3 regions of the Oceanimonas sp. GK1 genome follow, and region 1 is predicted to be linked to each of the others. Evidence: predicted binding sites of a transcription regulator. Region 1 holds the regulator's gene; each other region holds the start of a gene.
The links. The regulator MetJ, encoded in region 1, represses methionine synthesis genes. The targets are predictions, from matches to a motif close to AGANNTCTAGANNTCT.
Positions count from the first base shown of each region.

Region 2: metA (homoserine O-succinyltransferase) is a predicted target of MetJ. The motif match lies at 1,770-1,785, and genes of this name have one in related genera.
Region 3: metN (methionine ABC transporter ATP-binding protein MetN) is a predicted target of MetJ. The motif match lies at 1,842-1,857, and genes of this name have one in related genera.

Region 1 is NC_016745.1:209,449-212,723, forward strand. Features, by position in the region: gene metL (bifunctional aspartate kinase/homoserine dehydrogenase II) at 1-331, opposite strand, end outside; gene metB (cystathionine gamma-synthase) at 332-1,492, opposite strand; gene metJ (met regulon transcriptional regulator MetJ) at 1,670-1,996, shown strand; gene cysQ (3'(2'),5'-bisphosphate nucleotidase CysQ) at 2,033-2,842, opposite strand; gene nudE (ADP compounds hydrolase NudE) at 2,845-3,275, opposite strand, start outside.
Region 2 is NC_016745.1:866,800-870,074, forward strand. Features, by position in the region: gene GU3_RS04115 (phosphatase PAP2 family protein) at 1-471, shown strand, start outside; gene GU3_RS04120 (CinA family nicotinamide mononucleotide deamidase-related protein) at 505-1,680, opposite strand; gene metA (homoserine O-succinyltransferase) at 1,822-2,775, shown strand; gene GU3_RS04130 (sodium:proton antiporter) at 2,810-3,275, opposite strand, start outside.
Region 3 is NC_016745.1:849,364-852,638, reverse strand. Features, by position in the region: gene GU3_RS04055 (ABC transporter permease) at 1-660, opposite strand, end outside; gene GU3_RS04050 (ABC transporter permease subunit) at 653-1,672, opposite strand; gene metN (methionine ABC transporter ATP-binding protein MetN) at 1,952-2,995, shown strand; gene GU3_RS04040 (methionine ABC transporter permease) at 2,976-3,275, shown strand, end outside.

The DNA of each region.
Region 1 (3,275 bases):
GGGCAATGGTGGCAATGTCCTGGTCCAGTGCCGCCAGCAGGGGTGGGGTTTCGGTGGCGGGCAGCGCGCTTTCAATCAGGTTGCGCTGAAAGGCGTGCAGCCCCGCCAGCGCTTCGCCCGCGGCGGTATCGCCACTGGCGAACAGGCTGAGCAGCTCAATCAGCCGGTTGGTGGTCTTGCCCGGGGCCGACACCACGATCAGGGCGTCGGGCTGCTGCAGCCGGTGAATAATGCCGGCAACCCGGTGAAAACAGGCGGCATCGGCCAGGCTGCTGCCGCCAAACTTGTGCACCGGTCGCTGGGCGCCGGCCTCGGGCTCGAGAGTGGTCATTTACTTGCTGAGTACCTTGAATGCGTTTTCCAGATCGTGGATCAGATCGCCACTGTCCTCAATGCCCACCGATACCCGCAACAGCTGCGGGCTGATGCCGGCCTCGGCCAGGGCTTGCGGGCTCATGGCGGCATGGGTCATGGTGGCCGGGTGGGCGATCAGGCTTTCCACCCCGCCCAGGGATTCGGCCAGGGAGAACAGTTGCAGCTGCTGCAAAAAGGCCTTGAGGCCGGCTTCGTCTGCATCCAGCTCAAAGCTGAGCATGGCGCCAAAGCCGCTTTGCTGGCGGGCGGCAATGGCGTGGCCCGGGTTGCCCGGCAGGCTGGGATGATAGACCGCTTTCACCTTCGGCTGGCTTTGCAAAAAGGCCACCAGCGCCTCGGCGTTTTCACAGTGCTGACGCATGCGCACCCCCAGGGTACGCAGGCCGCGCAGGGTGAGGTAGTTGTCAAAGGCGGAGCCGGTCAGCCCCAGGCAGTTGGCCCACCAGCGCAGCTGCTCAGCCAGATCCGGATCCGCCGCCACCACGGCGCCACCCAGGGCGTCGGAGTGGCCGTTGATGTACTTGGTGGTGGAGTGCAGCACCAGATCGGCGCCCAGGGCCAGGGGCTGTTGCAGCGCCGGCGACAAAAAGGTGTTGTCCACCACGCTGAGGGCACCCACTTCCCGGGCGGCGCGGCACAGCGCCTGAATGTCCACCACCCGCAGCAACGGGTTGGACGGGGTTTCAATCCACAGCATGCGCGGCTGGCGGGCCATGACCGCCGCCAGGGCCTCGGCGTCGGTCTGATCCACATAAGCCAGCTCAAACAGGCCCTTGGCGGCCAGGGAGTTGAACAGCCGCTGGCTGCCGCCGTAGCAGTCGTGGGGCACCACCAGCAGATCGCCGGGTTGCAGCTGGGAGGTCACGATCAAATTGATGGCGCCCAGGCCGCTGGCGGTCACCGCCGCGCCAGCGCCGCCTTCCAGGTGGGTCAGGGCGTCGAGCAAGGTCTGGCGGGTAGGGTTGCCGGAGCGGGCGTAGTCGAACTGGCGCTTCTGATTAAAGTCGGCAAAGGTGTAGGTGCTGCTCAGATAGATGGGCGGCACCACGGCGCCGTGCTGAGTGTCGCTCTCAAGGCCGGTACGAACGGCATAAGTCTGAGTCTTGTAGTCTGGCATGTCCTTCTCCTTTGCGCACGGCAGCCTGAAACGGGAAAATTTCGCGTAGCGCACAGTACCCCAGCAGGAAAAAGCCGTCAAGCCATCCGGACATCCATAAGGCTTTGCCGTTGGATTGCCAACACAAAATGCAGGGGTTACAATCCGCCGGAACCAATTCCCGAACGCAGGTGGACGATGAAAACTGAATGGAACGGCGACTATATCAGCCCTTACGCCGAGCACGGCAAGAAAAGCGAGCAGGTCAAAAAGATCACCGTTTCCATCCCGCTCAAGGTGCTCAAGGTGCTCACCGACGAGCGCACCCGCCGCCAGGTCAACAACCTGCGTCATGCCACCAACAGCGAGCTGCTGTGCGAGGCCTTTCTGCACGCCTACACCGGACAGCCCCTGCCCCAGGACGAGGATCTGCGCAAAGATGTGCCCGATCAGATCCCCGCTCACGCCCGAGAGATCATGACGGCGCTGGGCATCGAGATTGAGGATTTCGGGCAGGATGACTGAACGGAACAGGGGCGGCCATGGCCGCCCCTGTTGCATTTAGACCTTCGCTTGCAGAATGTCCTGCCAGGGCAGGTTTTCATCTCCCAGAGTAATAAAGTTGGGGTTGATCAGGCTGTCGCGCTCGTTGTAGCTGAGCCGCCCCAGTCCCAAATCCAGAATACGGCCCCCCGCCTCTTCCACGATGCACTGGGTGGCGCCGGTGTCCCACTCGCCGGTGGGGCCGATGCGCATGTACAGATCCGCCTGTCCTTCCGCCACCAGGCACGACTTGAGCGAGCTGGAGCCCAGCGGCAGCAGGCGGTAGTCCAGATCGTCGGTGAGCCGGGAGCGCACCCAGTCCACGTTCTGCCGCCGGCTGATGGCAATGCGCAGGCTGCGAACCGGCTGGTGGTAATGGCGGGCACGTATGGGGGTGGTCTCGCCGTTGGCTTCCTTGAAGGCACCGTGACCGCGCACCGCGTAATACATCAGATCGTGCACCGGGCCGTACACCACCCCCAGCACCGGCCGGCCGTGCTCGATCAGCGCAATCATGGTGGAAAAGTCGCCACTGCCGGCAATAAACTCCTGGGTGCCGTCCAGCGGGTCCACCAGCCAGTAGCGGGACCAGGCGCGGCGCTCGGCCAGCGGAATGTCGCCGCCCTCTTCCGACAGCACCGGAATATCCGCCAGGGCGCGCAGGGCCCGATCAAGGTAGGCGTGGGCCGCCAGATCGGCGCTGGTGACCGGGCTGTCGTCGTCTTTGCTTTGGGCCTGATAGCGACCGCTGTTGTAGAGCGACAGGATCAATTGGCCGGATTCACGGGCTGCCGCCTTTACCCCCGGCAGCAGGGCACAGGTATCCATGCTTATTCCTCTTTGTTGAGCCAGTCCTGCAACAAAAACAGACCACAAATGCTGCGGGCTTCGGAAAAATCGGGCCGGGCAATCAGCTCGTCCAGCCGGGCCAGGGGCCAGGGCACCACTTCCAGCGGCTCCGGCTCGTCCCCTTCCCGCTGTTCCGGATACAAGTTCCGTGCCAGCAAAATATCCATGCGGCTGCCAAAATAACCGGGTGCCAGGCTCACCTGCTTGAGCGGAATCAGTTCCCGGGCACCGTAACCCACTTCTTCCATCAGCTCCCGGTTGCCCGCCTCAAGGGGGGTTTCCCCCGGATCGATCAGCCCCTTGGGAAAACCGAGTTCATAGCTGTGGGTGCCGGCGGAGTATTCCCGGATCAGCAACAGGGTGTCGTCGTCGAGCATGGGCACCAGCATCACGGCCCCGCGGCTGCCCCCGC
Region 2 (3,275 bases), 660 kb from region 1:
CTGGCCTCCGGGCGGGAGCGCGCGCGCATCGGCTGCCTGTTAGTGATCATGGCCGGTTGTTTTTCACTGGAAGCGGCGGCGGGCAAGGCGTTGCCGGTGGAGCGGCCCAGCCCGACCCTGGTGTACGAGCAGGCCCAGCGGGTCAGCCAGCTGGTGCCCCATATCAAGGCCAAGGACGCCTCGGGCGATTCCTTCCCCAGCGATCACGGCATTGGCTTTGCCACCTTCCTGTTGTTTGCGGTTTACCGTTTTCCACGTCGTTACCTGTACGCCGTGGTGCCCCTGGTGCTGGCCCTGGCCATGCCGCGGGTGATGTCGGGTGCCCACTGGTTTACCGACTTTATCTGCGGCTCCATTCCCCTGGCGCTGATCACCGCCGCCTGGCTGTTTCATACCCCCCTGGCGCACCGGCTGACCGAAACCCTGGTCACCCCGGCGGAAAAACTGCTGCGCCGCTGGCAACTTCAGTAAAGCGCAACAAGGGCGGCCTGGCCGCCCTTTGGGTTATTGCGGCAGGCTGACCTGCTCGCTGCGGGGCAGAATGTCATAGTCGACGATCACCGGCAGCCCTTCCAGCTGCCGGCGCAGCATGTCAAAGGCGGCAAAGGCCAGCAGCCGGCGTCGCATCAGCGGATCGCGAAAGTGTACCTTTACCGTTTGTGCCTGGCAGCCTTCCGGCGTCAGCAGGGCCAGCGGTACGCCATTGGGCCCTTCGGCACCAATGGCCAGGGTGGTGGCCCGGCCCGCGCCCTGTAGCCACTGGGCCAGATCCTCGGCGCTGTCGGGCAGTCCGGCCAGGTAGTGGCCTTCAAACTCCGTGGTCAGGGTGTGAATGGTGTCGGTCAGCCGGCCGCCACTGGCGTCTTCAAACACCACCAGATCCCGGTCGTGCAGTTGTGCCGCCAGCGCATCAAATGTCAGCGTGTTGCGGGCCACCACATGGCTGCCTACCTGCTCCAGCAATTGCGCTTCGGCCTGGGCGATGGCGTCGGCAGTGCCGCTGTCGATGATCAGTTTCAGCTCTATGGTGGGCGAATTGGCCCGGTACCCCAGGGTGATGCCCGCCGGCCAGCTCAGGGGATCGAGCCGATCGCTCAGGCCCGACTCCGACAGCCCGAAGGTAAAGTAGCGCCGTACCTGGCTTTGTCCCTGCTGGCCCAGCCGGGTGCGCAGCCGGGGCAAAATTTCCTGCTCCATCATTTTTTTCAGCTCGGACGGCACCCCGGGGGTAAAGAAAAACAACGCCCGGTTGTATTGCACCGCAAAGCCGCAGGCGGTACCGATGGGATTGTCCACCAGCTCGGCGCCTTCGGGCAGCATGGCCTGCTTGGTATTGCTTTCCGGCATGGTGCGGCCGCGGCCGGCGTATTTGTCCTGCATGACCTTCAGCCAGTGTTCATTCAGCACCAGGGGCACGCCGGCGGCCGCGGCCATGGCCTCGGCGCTGATGTCGTCCGAGGTCGGCCCCAGGCCGCCATTCACGATCACCACATCGGCCTGATGGCTGCGCTGTTCAAACAATTCCACCAGATCGGCCTTGTCGTCGCCCAGGGTAAAGCGCCGGCGTACCTGCCAGCCCTGCTCCAGCAGCCGTTGCGACAGCCAGCCGGCATTGGTATCGGTTATCAGGCCGGTGAGCACCTCGTCGCCGGTACTGACCAGTTCAATCACGGGTTCCATATGTAAATCCTTGAAGAAAAACGCTCAAATTCTAACGCATCTTTTCGGTGCAACACAGGTTGCGGATGACAAGCGCCGGCCCTTATTGTAGATTTCTAGATGTCTAGACTTTCCTACCGATGCAGTACATGGAGTAAGCACATGCCCATTCGAATTCCGGATCGCCTGCCGGCGGCCAATGTCCTGAGCCGAGAAAATATCTTCGTGATGACGGAGACACGGGCGGTGAATCAGGATATACGACCGATGCGGGTGCTGCTGCTCAACCTGATGCCGAAGAAAATCGAAACCGAAAACCAGCTGTTGCGCATGCTGTCGAACTCGCCGCTGCAAATTGGCGTGGATCTGCTGCGCATCGACAACCGGCCGTCCAAGAACACGCCCCAGTCGCACCTGGAGCATTTTTACTACGACTTCGAGCAGATCAAGGATCAGTTTTATGACGGCCTGATCATCACCGGCGCGCCCCTGGGGCTGACCGATTTTTGCGACGTGGTGTACTGGGACAAGATCGAGCAGGTCGTGGAGTGGTCAAAAAGCCATGTCACCTCCACCCTGTTTCTGTGCTGGGCGGCCCAGGCCGGTCTCAAGATCCTGTATAACCTCGACAAGCGTACCCGGCTGGAAAAGCTCTCCGGTGTGTATGAGCACCAGAACATGGGCCAGTTCGAGCCCTTGGTCCGTGGATTTGATGATGTGTTTCTGGCACCCCATTCCCGTTATGCGGATTTTCCGCTGGAGCTGATTCGGGAAAAAACCAACCTCAAGATCCTGGCCGGCTCGGAGCAGGTGGGCATGTACCTGGCGGTGAGCCCGGATCGGCGTCAGGTGTTCGTGACCGGCCACCCGGAATACGATCCCGATACCCTGCACCAGGAATACCAGCGTGATCTGGCGGTGGGCATAGAGCCGAACATGCCGGTGAACTATTACCCCGACAACAACCCGGACAAGGCACCCAGGGCGACCTGGCGCAGCCACGGTCACCTGCTGTTTGCCAACTGGCTCAACTACCACGTTTACCAGCTGACGCCCTATGATCTGAACACCCTCAGCGCCGCCGGTGACACCCTGACCAAAGACTGGGAAGACTAACAACGAAAAAGGGGCCGAGGCCCCTTTCTTCTATTCAGTCGATGGGAAAGCCGGCCTTTTCCGCCGCCTTGGCCTTGTTGATCATCGGGGTAATGGTCATGCCCTGCACGATAATCGAGAACAGCACGATGGCGTAGGTCATCATCAGCACCAGATCGCGCAGGTCAACCTGGCCGTCGCTGCCCAGTTTCACGCCCGCCGGAATGGACAGTGCCATGGCCAGCGACAGACCGCCCCGCAAGCCGCCCCAGGTGAGAATGCGCACCGAATACTTGTTGTAGCTGCGTACCCGGCGAAAGCCCACATAGGGCAGCGCCACGCTGGCAAAGCGGCTGGCCAGTACCAGCGGAATGGACAGCAGCACCAGTATCCAGGCCTGCCAGTGGAACTGCACCAGCAGCATGGCCAGACCAATCAGCAGGAACAGCAGGGCGTTGAGGAACTCGTCCAGCAGATGCCAGAAGTGATCCAGGTATTTCTGGCTCTGCTCCGAAAAGCCG
Region 3 (3,275 bases), 640 kb from region 1:
CATCCAGCCAAACAGCACGTTGATGCCCACGAACAGTGCGAAATTGGGCTGGGTCAGGGACACCAGTATCATGATCACGTACAGAAACGGCACCTGGGACCAGATTTCGATAAAACGCTGGAATAACAAGTCAAAGCGCCCTCCCCAAAACCCCATCAGGCAGCCGAGCAGCACGCCGATGCCATAACTGGCGGTAAGCGCGATAAAGGCAAAGCCCACCGCGGTGCGAAAGCCGTACACCAGGCGGGCGACGATATCCCGCCCCGAGCTGTCGGTACCCAGATAGTGACGACTGCCGGCATCGGGCGCCGTCGGTGGATAACTGTCGCCGCTGTAGTCCTGCTCATAGGGGCTCCAGGGCACCGGCGGCAACAGCACCCAGTTGCCGGGCTGCCCGGCCAGAGCGTGTTTCAGCTCCCGGTAGTTGGTTTCGTACTGGTAGCCGAGATCAAAGGTGTTACCCGGGATCACCGCGCCATAGGTAGGAAAATACAGCCGGCCTTCATACTTCACCAGCAGCGCCCGGTTACTGACCCACAGCTCGGCGGCCAGCGACAGCAGCACCATGATCATGAACAGCACAAAGGCGTAATAGCCGCGCTTGATACTGCGAAAGCGGCGCAGCTTTTTTCGAGTCACATCGGAAAGCAGCCTAGCCATCGAACCTCACTCGCGGATCCACCAGCGCCACACAGATATCCGACAGGATGTTGCCCACCAGCATCAGTAACGAGGTCACCGCCAGTATGCCCATCACCACCGGGTAATCCCGCTCCACCACCGCCTCGTAACCCAGCAGGCCCAGGCCGTCGATATTGAAGATCACCTCGATCAGAAAAGAACCGGCGAAAAACACCGAAATCACGTTGCCAAAGTGGCTGGCAATGGGGATCAGGCTGTTGCGCAGGGCATGGCGGGTAACCGCCTGGCGAAAGGGCAGCCCCTTGGCCACGGCGGTACGTACATAGTCGGCGGAGAGGTTTTCCATCAGGCTGTTTTTCATGGTCATGGTCAGCACCGCAAAGTCGCCGATGGCATAGGCAATCAGCGGCAGCAGGGCATGATGAAACAGGTTGAAGGTCTTGGGCCAGAATCCCTCCAGGTAATAGAAGTCGTCGCCCACAAACCCGCCCATGGGAAACCAGCCCAGCTGAAAGGCGAAAATGGTCAGCAGGAAAATGCCCACCACATAGGCCGGCAGCGCATAGCCGGCATAGATCAGCATGGAGCTGATGCTGTCGAAGCGGCTGTTGTGCTTCAGGGCCTTGAGAATACCGAGCGGAATGGACACCAGGTAACTGAGCAAAAAGGTACAGATGCCGAAAAAGGCCGACACCGGCAACCGCTCCTTGATAAGCTCCCACACCGGCAGGTAATAGCGGGTCGAATCGCCCAGGTCCAGCCGCACCAGCTTGCCCAGCCAGTCCAGATAGGCTTCCGCCACCGGCTTGTCGAGGCCGTAAAAGGCCTTGAGTTCGTCAATTTGCTCGGAAGACAGCACCTGGCCGCCCCGGCTGCTCTGACTGTATTCGCTGCCCGCCAGCTGGCTTTCCATCAGCATGCGCTCCACCGGCCCCCCCGGCACGAAGCGGGTAATGGCAAACACCACCAGGGTAATGCCGAGAAAGGTGGGGATCAGCAGCAATAATCGACGCAGAAAATACTGGCCCATCGTTTTCCTTGTATTCGTTCCCTGAAACAGAATGAAAGGCACTCGGCACACTGGCCGCAGGATCCTTGTCAGCTTACGGGTTATGGTGCTCTTTTTCATCCTATATCAATGCATTGGCAAAGCGCGCCTTTTTCCTTGTCGCCCCGAGGAGGGAAATACTCGTTGACTCGGACGTCCAGACGGCTTAGCATCCTCTGCTATTCGTCATGGTTTCATGACTTGTCCCTGTTCTTACGCTGTCTATGCAGTGGATAACCATACCGGAAGGCCCATCCTCCGATGATCAAACTGACCAATATCACCAAGCGCTACGGAGCGGGCGAATCCGCCGTTCACGCCGTGAACAACATCGATCTGGAGGTTGCCGCCGGCCAGATCATGGGCGTTATCGGCGAATCCGGGGCCGGCAAGAGCACCCTGATCCGTTGCGTCAACCTGCTGGAGCGCCCGACCGAGGGCCAGGTGTACGTGGATGGCCAGGATCTGACCGCCATGAGCGGCACCCAGCTGTCCCGCGCCCGCCGCAACATCGGCATGATTTTTCAGCACTTCAACCTGCTGTCATCCCGCACCGTGTTCGACAACATCGCCCTGCCCCTGGAGCTGGCCGGCGCCTCCAGGGCCGACATCAAACAGCGGGTGAATGAGCTGCTGGAGCTGGTCGGCCTGTCCCACCGCGCCAACGCCTATCCCAAGGCCCTCTCGGGCGGCCAGAAACAGCGGGTAGCCATTGCCCGGGCGCTGGCGCCGGCGCCCAAGGTGCTGCTGTGCGACGAGGCCACCTCGGCGCTCGACCCGCAAACCACTCAATCGATCCTGGCGCTGCTGAAAGAACTCAACCAGCGGCTGGGCCTGACCATTTTGCTGATCACCCACGAAATGCAGGTGGTCAAGTCCATCTGCGACCGGGTGGCCATCATCAACGACGGCGAGCTGGTGGAGCAGGGGGAAGTGGCCTGGTTCTTTGCCAATGCCAGAACCGAGCTGGCCCGGCGCTTTATCGCCTCCACCATTCATCTGGAAATTCCCGATGAATACCAGGCCCGACTGTCACCCGATCCGGTGGCCGGTGCCCTGCCCCTGGTGCGGCTGGGCTTTACCGGGGACACCGTGGACACCCCGCTGATCTCCATTCTCAGCCGGGAACTGCACGTCGACGTCACCATTCTCAGCGCCGACATCGAGTACGCCGGCGGGGTCAAGTTCGGCTTTATGCTGGCGGAGCTCGATGGCCAGCCCGAGCAGACTCAGGCCGCCATCACTTATCTTCAGGAACACAAAATTCAGGTGGAGTTACTCGGTTATGTCCGACGCCATGATTAACCTGCTGCTCTCGGCACTCTGGGAGACCCTGATCATGACCTTTGGCTCGGGCGCCATTGCCTGTGCCCTGGGCCTGCCGCTGGGCATTGCCCTGCATGTGAGCAAGCCCGGCCAGATCTGGGAAAACAAGGCTTTTAACAAAATCCTGGGTACGGTGGTGAATATCGGCCGCTCGGTGCCCTTCATCATTCTGCTGGTGGCCATCATTCCCTTTACCCGGCTGGTGGTGGGCACCAGCATCGGCACCTGGGCCGCCGTGGTGCCGCTCACCGTGGCCGCC